DNA from 2 places in the Faecalibacterium sp. 3 genome. Region 2 is predicted to be linked to the other one. Evidence: riboswitches for the same ligand, from Rfam matches in the RefSeq annotation. Region 2 holds a riboswitch; the other holds the start of a gene.
What was found. Region 2 has a riboswitch for thiamine pyrophosphate ahead of ACNSPV_RS08605 (energy-coupled thiamine transporter ThiT). Riboswitches for the same ligand answer to the same signal wherever they lie in the genome.
Positions count from the first base shown of each region.

Region 1: it holds a riboswitch for thiamine pyrophosphate, as region 2 does, so the genes downstream of both, thiW (energy coupling factor transporter S component ThiW) here and ACNSPV_RS08605 (energy-coupled thiamine transporter ThiT) in region 2, are expected to answer to the same signal.

Region 1 covers NZ_JBLWFN010000001.1:672,337-678,025, forward strand. Annotated here, with positions in the region: gene thiC (phosphomethylpyrimidine synthase ThiC) at 206-1,516, opposite strand; gene thiE (thiamine phosphate synthase) at 1,858-2,493, opposite strand; gene thiM (hydroxyethylthiazole kinase) at 2,480-3,301, opposite strand; gene thiW (energy coupling factor transporter S component ThiW) at 3,317-3,832, opposite strand; TPP riboswitch at 4,117-4,225, opposite strand; gene ACNSPV_RS03145 (GH36-type glycosyl hydrolase domain-containing protein) at 4,415-5,689, opposite strand, start outside.
Region 2 covers NZ_JBLWFN010000001.1:1,813,666-1,819,354, forward strand. Annotated here, with positions in the region: gene ACNSPV_RS08595 (recombinase family protein) at 1-64, shown strand, start outside; tRNA gene ACNSPV_RS08600 (tRNA-Ala) at 131-206, opposite strand; gene ACNSPV_RS08605 (energy-coupled thiamine transporter ThiT) at 467-1,096, opposite strand; TPP riboswitch at 1,179-1,278, opposite strand; gene ACNSPV_RS08610 (sporulation transcriptional regulator SpoIIID) at 1,386-1,634, shown strand; gene sigG (RNA polymerase sporulation sigma factor SigG) at 1,681-2,454, opposite strand; gene sigK (RNA polymerase sporulation sigma factor SigK) at 3,125-3,838, opposite strand; gene ACNSPV_RS08625 (sigma-E processing peptidase SpoIIGA) at 3,872-4,714, opposite strand; gene ACNSPV_RS08630 (hypothetical protein) at 4,969-5,415, shown strand; gene ACNSPV_RS08635 (hypothetical protein) at 5,642-5,689, shown strand, end outside.

The DNA.
Region 1 (5,689 bases), 1.1 Mb from region 2:
AAGTTTCCTCCCGGACCTCTGCTTGTTCTATGTAGAAATAGAAAAACCAGCGATACGGGATAGAAAGCATGACCACCAATTTTGCAATCAGCGCCTTATTGTTATTTTAACACAATCTTTTTGGAATTACAACACAAAAGCCGCCCGGCGGTCATACCGGGCGGCGGAGGAAGATGCGCGCTGCAGCGCGCAAAACAGAAGATTTTTACAGAATGTCGATGTACTCACCGGCCAGCGCCTTGTTCATGCTGCGCACAGCACAGAACTTGCCGCACATGCTGCAGGTGTCACTGTGGTCGTCCTCGGGCAGGCGGGCGTCGCGGATGGCCTTGGCGGTCTCCGGGTCCAGTGCGCAGGCGAACTGCGCATCCCAGTCCAGCACGCGGCGGGCATCGCCCATCTTGTCGTCGATGTCCCGGGCGTGGGGGATGCCCTTGGCGATATCGGCGGCGTGGGCAGCGATCTTGGAGGCCACGATGCCCTGCTTCACATCGTCCACGTTGGGCAGAGCCAGATGTTCGGCGGGGGTCACATAGCACAGGAAGGCTGCACCGCTGGCGGCTGCCACGGCACCGCCGATGGCAGCGGTGATGTGGTCGTAGCCGGGGGCGATATCGGTGACCAGGGGTCCCAGCACATAGAAGGGTGCGCCCATGCAGATGCTCTTCTGCACCTCCATGTTGGCAGCCACCTGATTCAGGGGCACATGGCCGGGGCCTTCCACCATCACCTGCACGTTGTGTGCCCATGCGCGCTTGGTCAGCTCGCCCAGACGCACCAGCTCCTCGATCTGGCACACATCGGTGGCATCAGCCAGACAGCCGGGACGGCAGGCATCGCCCAGCGAGATGGTCACATCGTGCTCGGCGCAGATCTCGCAGATCTCGTCAAAGTGCTCGTAGAAGGGGTTCTCGTTGCCGGTCATGCTCATCCATGCAAACACCAGAGAGCCGCCGCGGCTGACAATGTTCATCTTGCGCTTGTGCTTGCGGATCTGCTCGATGGTCTTGCGGGTGATGCCGCAGTGCAGGGTGACAAAGTCCACGCCGTCCTCTGCGTGCAGACGCACCACATCGATGAAGTCCTGTGCAGTCAGCTCTGCCAGATCGCGCTGGTAGTGGATGACCGAATCGTACACCGGCACGGTGCCGATCATCACCGGGCACTCGTGGGTCAGCTTCTGGCGGAAGGGCTGGGTGTTGCCGTGGCTGGACAGGTCCATGATGGCTTCGGCGCCCATGTTGACGGCGCTCATCACCTTCTGCATTTCCACATTGTAGTCCTTGCAGTCGCGGGAAACGCCGAGGTTCACGTTGATCTTGGTGCGCAGCATGGAGCCGACGCCCTCGGGGTTCAGGCACTCGTGGTGCTTGTTGGCGGGGATGGCAACCTTGCCCTCAGCGACCCACTGGCGGATCTCCTCGATGGTGCGGTATTCCTTTTTTGCCACGATCTCCATCTGCGGCGTGATGATGCCCTTGCGGGCGGCATCCATCTGGGTGGTATAAGTCTGCATACGCTCTGTTCCTCCAAATGACAGTTTATCTCTGAACAGCAGGGTGCTGGTCATACATTGATGCGGGGAAGTCTGCGTGCCGGGAGCTTTCTCCTCGGACACGAATCGGGCCATTCCATCGCCCGCCCTACTGCCTGCGGCAGCAGGGTCCCACCCCAGCGGACGGTCCTCGGAGAAACTCCCGACCCGCAGGCAAGGGCGGCAGGCAAGTAGCCGTCATTCAGAAAAAGCAGAACGTTCTGGATGCCGGCACCTGCGCAAAATACGCTTTTCATATTGGTTTTCTCCATGAATTTTATAACGCGGCCCAAGGTGGTGCCCCCGGTTTGCCGCGGGATCGGTCAGATGATCTGCTCGGAAAGCGCCTTCAGCTCCCGGCACTCGGTCTCGATGTCATCTGCTGCAAAGATGGCGCTCACAAGGGCCACACCGTCCACGCCGGTGCCCTTGAGCTGCAGGATGTTCTCCTTGTGGATGCCGCCGATGGCCACCACCGGGATGTCCACGGCGTCACAGATGGCCTTCAGGGTCTCGTGGGGCAGAACGTCCACATCGGTCTTGGTATGAGTGGCAAAGGCCGCACCCACACCAAGGCAGTCTGCGCCGTGCTTCACAGCTTCCTGCGCTTCCTCCACGCTGTGGACGGAAACGCCGATCATCATTCCCTCGCCCACACGGGCGCGCACCTGCGCTGCGGCCATATCCTCCTGCCCCACATGCACGCCCTCGGCGTGGCAGCGGATGGCAATGTCCACGTTGTCGTTCACAAAGAACGGCACGCCGTAGCGCTGGCACAGAGCATGGATCTCCACAGCCTCTTTCAGAAAAGCTTCGTCGTCCAGCTCTTTTTCACGCAGCTGCACACAGGTGACACCGCCCTTCAGGGCGCTTTCCACCTGCTCATAGAGGGACTGTTTTCCCACCCATGCGCGGTCGGTGACGGCATACAGAAGCATGTTCTGCTTATCGCACTTCATAGTTTGCTCCTTCTTCCAGCTGTTCCGGGGTCATATTGTAAATGGCATCGATGATGTAGCTGCGGTAGGTGGCGTTGCCGTCCTGCGGGGTGAGCCGCTTGTGGGCGATCTCGCCTGCAAGGCCCATGGCGCACACTGCAGCTGCAGCAGCTTCCAGCGGATGGCCGGGGTTGGCGGTAACGAAAGCCGCCGTGAGGGCCGAGAGCTGGCATCCGGTGCCGGTGATGCTGCTCATCATGGGATTGCCGTTGCGGATGACATAGGCTTTTTGCGCATCGGCCACGATGTCGATGGCACCGGTGATGGCAATGACGGCACCGGTCTGAGCCGCAAACTTTTTGGCAAAGGCCACGGCAGAATCCAGATTTTCCTCAGTGACTTTATCAGCCACATCGGCATCCACGCCCTTGGTTGTGCCCGCGCCGGAGGCCAGCGTTTTGATCTCCGAGATATTACCGCGGATCACCGCGAACTTCACATCCCGGAGCAGGCGGTAGGCCGTATCGGTGCGCAGGCGGGATGCACCCGCACCCACCGGGTCCAGCACCACAGGATGGCCCAGCGCGTTAGCCTTTTTGCCCGCCAGCAGCATGCTGGTGATGGTGCGGCTGTTCAGGGTGCCGATGTTGATGTTCAGTCCGCCGCAGATGGTGGTGATGTCCTCCACCTCGGCAGCATCGTCAGCCATGATGGGCGAAGCACCGCAGGCCAGCACCATGTTGGCGCAGTCGTTCACGGTGACGTAGTTGGTAATGTTATGGATGAGCGGGCAGGTGCGGCGCAGGTTCTCGAATTCTGTTTTGAACATTCGGGTGCCCCTCCGTCAGGAAAGACTGTTCTGCATGGAGCGCAGTGCGCCGGAGCGCTGCAGGCTGTACACCAGCACGCCCGCAATGATGGAACCCACGGCAGTGGAGATGAGGAAAGGCACGATGTAGGCATAAAACGCGATATCACCGGCGCTCTTGCCCATGAGGAAGATGGCCACCGGGTAGGCGCACAGACCGCCCAGAATGCTGGTACCGAACACCTCGCCCACCATGGTGGCAAAGATGTTCTTCGTCTTAGCGTACACAAGGCCGCACAGCAAAGCACCGAACATGCTGCCGGGGAAGGCCATCAGGCTGCCCAGACCCAGCAGGTTGCGCAGCAGGGAGGCCACAAAGGCCACGCCCAGGCCCCACCACGGGCCAAGCAGCACGGCGCAGGTCACGTTGACCATGTGCTGGATGGGTGCGCATTTGCTGCCAAACATGGGGAAGCTGAACACGCTGCCCACCACGCACAAAGCACACAGCATACCGGCCAGCGCCAGCTTTTTCACAGAGATATTTTTCATAAGGCAAGGCTCCTTTCTCCTGCGGGAGCAGCAAAACCGTACAGCGCCCCCGCAAACAGCCCGTACCGGATGGCACAGGCAAGATCTACAAGCGGTCGAGACTTTCTGGTCTCCTCTCACGCCGGAACACGGCTTCCCATCGCTGACGATTCACGGCACTCAGGGCGCTCCCCCTCAGTCCGCTGCGGCACTCCCCCGCAGAAAGGTACAAGGCATCCTCCTCAAAACAGTAAAATAAGCTACAACAAAAAACAGGAGACCCCCTTCTGCGGGGCCTCCTGCAAAAAATCATATGGATGACTTCCTACGGCGGCATTATCCGCATCAGGTAAAAGGGTCGAAGTTCGGATACTTCCTCTCAGCCCGCTGTCACGAGCTCCCCTGTATTTGATTGTGACTGTATTCTACACCCTTTGCACCAAAATTGCAAGAGGGAGGGGAATGATCGTGAACGCAGAGCGCATTTTTGATCGTTATGCCGCCGGATAGTTCACGCCTTTACAGACCAAACCCGCCGTGCAGGGGTCTGCGCAGCGGATCTGGCTATGAGGAGATTATTATGAAAAAGCAGAGAAAGTCGGTTTAGCCCATGGTCACCCGCACCTGCACTGTAGTCCCGGCAGCAGCCAGCGGCAGCACATTGCCCGCAAGGGCTTTGCCGTCCACCGTGATGCTCTGCACACCGTGCTGCACGGCGGCGGTGTTGTCCACTGCAATGTGATACACTGCGCCCCGGTAGCGGCGGGTGACGGTGTAGCCGGTCAGGGTGTGGGGGATGCAGGGGTCTACCCGCAGGCCGTCCAGCGTGGGCTGGATGCCCAGAATGTACTGGCTCACATTGACGAAAGTCCATGCGGCCGTGCCGGTCAGCCAGCTGTTTTTCGCCTCGCCGAAGGTGGGTGCATCCCTGCCCGCCACCATCTGGCTGTAGACGTAGGGTTCGGTGCGGTGGATCTCGGAAATATCCTCGATGTAGGCCGGGCAGGTCTTGCGATACACCTCAAAGGCCCGGTCTCCATGGCCCAGCATGGTTTCGGCGCAGCTGATCCACGGATTGTTGTGGCAGAAGATGCCTGCGTTCTCCTTGTATCCCGGCGGATAGCTGGAAATTTCGCCCAGATTCAGCTGGTAGCTGGTGTAGGCGGGCTGGTGCAGCACCACGCCGTATGGGGTGTCCAGCCGCTCCTCCACGCTCCGGAGCGCCTGCGCGGCCTGCCCGGTCTCCCTGCCGATGCCTGCCATGACGCACATGCCCTGCGGCTCAATGAAGATCTGTCCCTCGGTGCATTCCCTGCTGCCCACAGGGTTGCCGAAAGCATCGTAGGCGCGCCGGAACCATGCGCCGTCCCAGCCTGCGGTCAGGGCCGCCTGCTCCACGGCGTCGATGCTCCGGCGGGCAGCTGCGGCCTCATCGGCAAGCTGCAGGCGGTCGCACAGCTCTGCATACTCGCGCCCGTACTTGACGAACATGCCCGCAATGAACACGCTCTCGGCCACCGGGCCCTCGCTGGGACCGGTGATCTGGAAGCTCTCGCCCGGGTGCTCCGAGAAGCAGTTCAGGTTCAGGCAGTCGTTCCAGTCCGCACGGCCAATGAGCGGCAGGCCGTGGGGGCCAAGATGGGTGCAGGTAAAGCGAAAGCTGCGGCGCAGGTGCTCCATAAGCGGCTGTGCCTTGCGCTCGTCGTTCTCAAAGGCCACCTGTTCTTCCAGAATGGGCCAGTCGCCTGTCTCCCGCAGATAGGCGGCGGTGGCAGCAATGAGCCACAGCGGGTCATCGTTGAAGCCGGTGCCCACATCCCGGTTGCCCTTTTTGGTCAGGGGCTGATACTGATGGTAGGCGCTGCCGTCCTCGAACTG
Region 2 (5,689 bases):
CCATGTGGACTTCAACTTTGATCTTGCACAGTATTTGGAGAATAGCGATGAACTTGCTTGCTGACAAACACAAAAACACCGTTGACTTCGATTTGAAATCAACGGTGTCTGTAACTCTCATTTGAGCCAATGGTGGAGAATACCGGGATCGAACCGGTGACCTCTTGCATGCCATGCAAGCGCTCTCCCAGCTGAGCTAATCCCCCATAATTTTCCAGAAGTGGAAGCCTCTGGAAAAGAGATGCTCAAACAAGAAATGCTTTATGAAGTTCAGTTGTGGGGGTGCGTGAGCACACTGCTTGGGCTCCCAGCTGAGCTAATCCCCCAGATGTTCGTGCCGTGCCTGACGACAGGAGTAATTATACCAGCGCTTTGCCGGATTGTCAACAGCTTTTCTGGATTTTTCGCAAAAAAATTCCCGCCGGGGGAATGCCCTTCCCGGCGGGAAAAATGACTGCGAAAAAACTTACGCTCTTGCGTTCTGCCGGTCGAAGATCTGGGGTGCGACACGGATCAGGATCACCACAAGGACGGTGGTCAGGATGGCTTCGGGCAGCATGTAAGTGGCGTTGTACAAGGCGCTGTACAGCCAGCACAGACCGTCCACGCTCATGCTGGAGATCCCGGGGAAGCCGATCTCAGTCATCCAGCTGAAAGCGTAGTCGTAGTCCTTCCAGACGATGTAACCGGACAGAAAGCTGCACAGGAAGCGCAGCAGGCACACCACAAAGGCACTGACACCGACACCCACGGTACGGCTGCGGAAAGGCTTTGCGATCAGGCAGGCGAAGCCCAGTACCGTGAAAGCCAGAAGGTAGTCCAGCAGCACGCAGCCCACCTGCGCCGTGAGGGTCTGGCAGTATGCCAGATTGCCAAGGCCCTGCACAAGCTGGATCAGGCTGTTGACGAAAGCGGTCATGACGCCCCACTTTGCGCCGTGGCGGTAGCTCATTACCAGAATGGGCACCATGCTGAACAGGGTGATGGAACCGCCGTGGGGCATGAGCGGGATCTGGATCATGCTCAAAACGGTGGACAGCGCGATTATCAGTGCACCCTCCACCAGAATGCGGGTCTTGGAATAGGTTTTGGTCATAAGGATTCCTCTTCTCAGAACGATAGTACACAAAAACAAAATACGCCCGCTTTTCAGCAGGCGCACGGGGTTTGTGAAAGAACGGACAGTTCTGCAAACTCCCACGCCGGCATTGTCCGGTCTGGTAAAAGGGTACTCCGCACAATGCGGATCTCAGCCTTTCGGCACCCCTGTTTTTATGTCCGTATAAAAGTATAGCGCATCTGGTGCAGAAGTCAAGCCCCGGCGGCACATATCTGCCCCGTCAGGCGCATAGGCTGTACCATAATACAGCAGGAGGGATCCGGGCATGAAGGGAGACCCTGAGCAGAGAGCAATACAGCTGGGCGAGTACATTGCGGCCCATCGCACCACCGTGCGGGCGGCGGCTGCGGTGTTCGGGTGCAGCAAATCCACGGTGCACAAGGACGTGGCCGTGCGGCTGCGGACGCTGCAGCCGGAGCTGTTCCGGCAGGTGCGGGCTGTGCTGGCCCGCAACAAAGCCGAGCGGCATCTGCGCGGCGGCGCAGCTACCCGGCGCAAATACAGCCGCAAATGAGAGACGGCGCGCTTTCCGTTTTTATTCCGGAAGCGTGCCGCCTGTTTTACTGCTGGTTCTGGGGGTGGAACTGGCTCAGTGCGCCCTTTTCCAACCGACTGACCTGTGCCTGACTGATGCCGATCTCCTGCGCCACCTCCATCTGGGTCTTGCCCTGCAGGTAGCGCAGCTCCATGATCTTTTTCTCCCGCGGGGTCAGCCCGGCCACCGTCTGGCGAAACTGCAGCCCGCTGATCCAGCTGTCCTCGCCATCCGGGTCCCGCACCTGATCGATCACGTACATGGCATCGCCGCCGTCGGTGTACACCGGCTCATCCAGACTGATGGGCTCCACCACCGATTCCAGCGCCGCCGTTACTTCCCGGCGGGTGAGCCCGGCACTCTGCGCGATCTCGTCCATGGTCGGCTCGCGGCCAAGCTGCTTTTCCAGCGTCTCGCGGCTCTGCATGGCCCGGTAAGCGGTATCCCGCAGGCTGCGGCTCACCCGCAGGGCGTTGTTATCCCGCAGAAAGCGCCGGATCTCGCCAATGATCATGGGCACGCCGTAGGTGGAGAAGCGCACCGGCTGGGCGGGGTCGAAATGATCGATGGCTTTGATGAGCCCGATGCACCCCACCTGAAACAGGTCGTCCAGATTTTCGCCGCGCTGGGCGAACCGCTGCACCACGCTGAGCACCAGCCGCAGATTGCCCTCCACCATCCGCTCCCGCGCGGCGGCATCGCCGGTGCGCACCCGGGCCAGAAGCTCCCGCTTTTCGGCCTCGGTCAGCACAGGCAGCTGGGCCGTGTTCATGCCGCACAGCTCCACTTTGTTGTACATCCAAACGCCCCCGGTCTGTTTTTGTTCTCACCGGGAGTATGGGATGTGCAGCGGCATCGTATGCGTGGAAAAAACTGTGCGCTTTCCCGTTTGGCAGGAAAGCGCGGCAAAATATTGTTTTTTGTGCGGATCTATGATATGCTGTATTTGCGGCGGCAACGCCGCCATCAGGCGCTGTGCCCACAAAAGCAGAACGGGTTGCGGCACCCAGCATCCGCTTCGTGTCTTGAGCGGCACTCGCGTCTTGCTGGCCGCGGCCCCAACCTCGCCTCCCTGTTTCCGCCATAGGCGGCGGTCGGCTCCGTTGCAGCTGCTCCTTACCGGTACTTGGGTGCCGGCTAAAGACGATTTTTTCTTGAAAATCTCGTTCTCCCCGGATGCCCAAGGGCGGAAAGGGGGGATGCACCATGACGTTTGAACAGGTCGTGCTTCTGCTCACGCTTCTCGGCGGAGCGATCTACGTTACGTTTGAAATTACATGGACTGTTTCTCACAGTGATGACAAAAAGAAAAAATGACCGCCTCGAGTCCCAATCCGAGCGGTCATCTTTTCTTGACTAATCCGGTAAGGAACTAGCCGTTTGCAGGGCCAGCGCCTTTTGTAGTTTTATTATATGCGAATCAGCGCGGATTGTCAAGCCCGGCGGGCGGCAGTTCGCGTTTTTCCACTTCATTCGCTTTCCAGCTGGGCCTTTAATGTATGGATGATCCGCTTTTCCAGCCGGGAGATATAGCTCTGGCTGATGCCAAGGGCGTCGGCGGCTTCCTTCTGGGTGCGCTCCACGCCGTCGGCAAGGCCAAAGCGCAGCTCCATGATCTGCCGCTCCCGTGGGGACAGGCTGTCCACGGCACGGCGCAGAATGGCACGCTCGGCGTCCTGTTCCAGCCGCTGGCTGATCTGATCCTCGTCGCTGCCAAGAATGTCCGAGAGCAGCAGCTCGTTGCCGTCGCCGTCCACGTTGAGCGGCTCGTCGATGCTGGCCTCCTGTCGGCGGTTGGAGCTTTTGCGTAAGTACATCAGGATCTCGTTGCCGATGCAGCGGCTGGCGTAGGTGGCCAGCTTGATGCTGCGCTCCGGGGTGAAGGTGTTCACGGCCTTGATGAGCCCGATGGTGCCAATGCTGATCATATCCTCGGCGGGGACCCCGCTGTTTTCGTACTTTTTGGCAAGGTATACCACCAGCCGCAGGTTGTGGGTGATCAGGTCGTCCCGGGCGCAGGCGTCTCCCTCTGCCATGCGGGCCAGCAGGGCTTTTTCCTGCTCCGGGGTCAGGGGCGGCGGCAGACTGGGCGCGCCCGCCAGATAATGGGCACCGCCGCAATATCGCAGCCGTGCAAGAAGCCGCTGCCAGAACAGCCGGAATGCAGAAATACCATGGAACATGAGATCTCCTCCTGTACATCTATAATATAAGCGTCAGCGGATGCCCAGCTGCCCGGCCAGCTCACTGCCAAGCAGCGCGGTCCAGTGCTCCGGGGGCGTTTCCGGGCGGCAGAATGCAGCCAGAAAACCCTGTACCCGGCGGCTGCCCACGCGCAGGGCTTTGGCTGGGACCGCAGGCAGCACACAGTGCCCGGCAATGGTGGTGCAGGGCACCAGCCGCACCCCCAGCTCCGGCGGCGGTGCCGTGCCGCAGGCAAAGTAGCTGTCCAGAAAGGCCCGTAGCGCCTGCGGCAGGCCGTCGCGCACAGAGGGGTAATGCAGCAGCACCACGGCCCGCCCGCTCAGCGGGTCCTGCACCGAAAAGCCGGTGTCGCACAGCGCCTGCACCGGCAGGGCGGCACTGTCCAGCTCCAGAACGGCGGCGACGCTGCGGGGCCCTGCCCGGCCAAAGCAGAACAGCACCGCCCGCAACAGGGCAGATACGGCCCCGCAGCACAGCAGCAGCCGCCCCGGAGAAAGGGCAAAGTACACGCAGAGGTTCGCGCTCTGCACGCCGGGCAGCACCACCGCTCCGCACAGCAGCAGGTTCAGCAGCAGATACCACGCGCACAGCCGGGCAAAGCCGCGCGGGCCGGGCACACCATAGGCAGCGGACACAACGGCACCGCAGGTAAAGACTTTGCAGAGCACCGCCGCCGCACCGGGCAGCTCCGGCAGCAGGATGCCAAGCGAGAAGGCCGCTGCTGCTGCACTGCCTGCCAGCAGGCGCAGGCCGCTGCACTGCCGTGCACACAGCAGCCCGGTGCACAAAAGCAGCATTGCTGCGGCCAGAAAGTTCGTCAGCAGCAGCTCATCCAGATAGATCACAGTTTTCATAGAAAAAGTCCTCACACATTCCAGTATCTTCCAATTACAGAAAAAACCATGTCGATGCGCTGAAAAGCCGGGCTTTTGTAAAGATTTTGAGACCGGATTTTCACAAGTTATCACACTTTTCACATTTTTTTCAAAAAAGTACTTGAATCTTTCTGGAAAGTGTGGTATATTATTGCCATCCTAGATACGGGATGCGAACCACACAAAGTGGTTTGTGAAATATTTTTTCTAATTTTGAAGGGAGTAATATCATTATGATGATGCCTGCAAACTTCTCTGCTGTTGCAGAAAACGAACTGACCTACGTTGTTGGTGGTGCTTCTCTGGTTGACTACCTGGCACCCGCTATGACCACTGAGAACTGGCAGAATGTTTCTGCTAACGTGATCAAGATCGTTGGCAACACCTTCCTGAAGAACTATGTTTCTTCTGCTTTCGACAGCGTGTTCGATGGCAACTACGTCCCCGGTGACTTCATCGGCGGCGTGTGGAACACCGTGCACCGTGCATACGACAAGGGTGCTCACACCTACGCAAACGGCGCTTGGGGCGCTGGCCTGGGCCTGCTGAACGCTGCCCTGAGCATTGCTGGCGGTCTGTCTGCTATCTACACTCTGGGCTCCAGCTCCATCGGTCTGGAAGTCAAGTCCGCTGGCGACAAGACCCTGAACACCGGCTACGGCTTCGGCTACAAGGGCTAATCTCTCCTGATATAAGGATAGACTAGCACCCGGAGGGAAACCAAAGGGCTAACGTACCCCCGCACAGAATGGGCAACTGTTCTGTGCGGGGGTTTTGTTTTTGCAGTATTGGTGTGCGGGCAGAGGAGAGACCTTTATAATACCGTAAAATTTGCAAATGGCGTTGGCTTGTAAAAAAGATGGGATTATGGTACTATGTTCTTGGAAGAAGAAAGCGGGTGGACCAATGCCTGAAAATAAAACGCAGCAAGAGTTGGCAACTATGTGCAGAGCT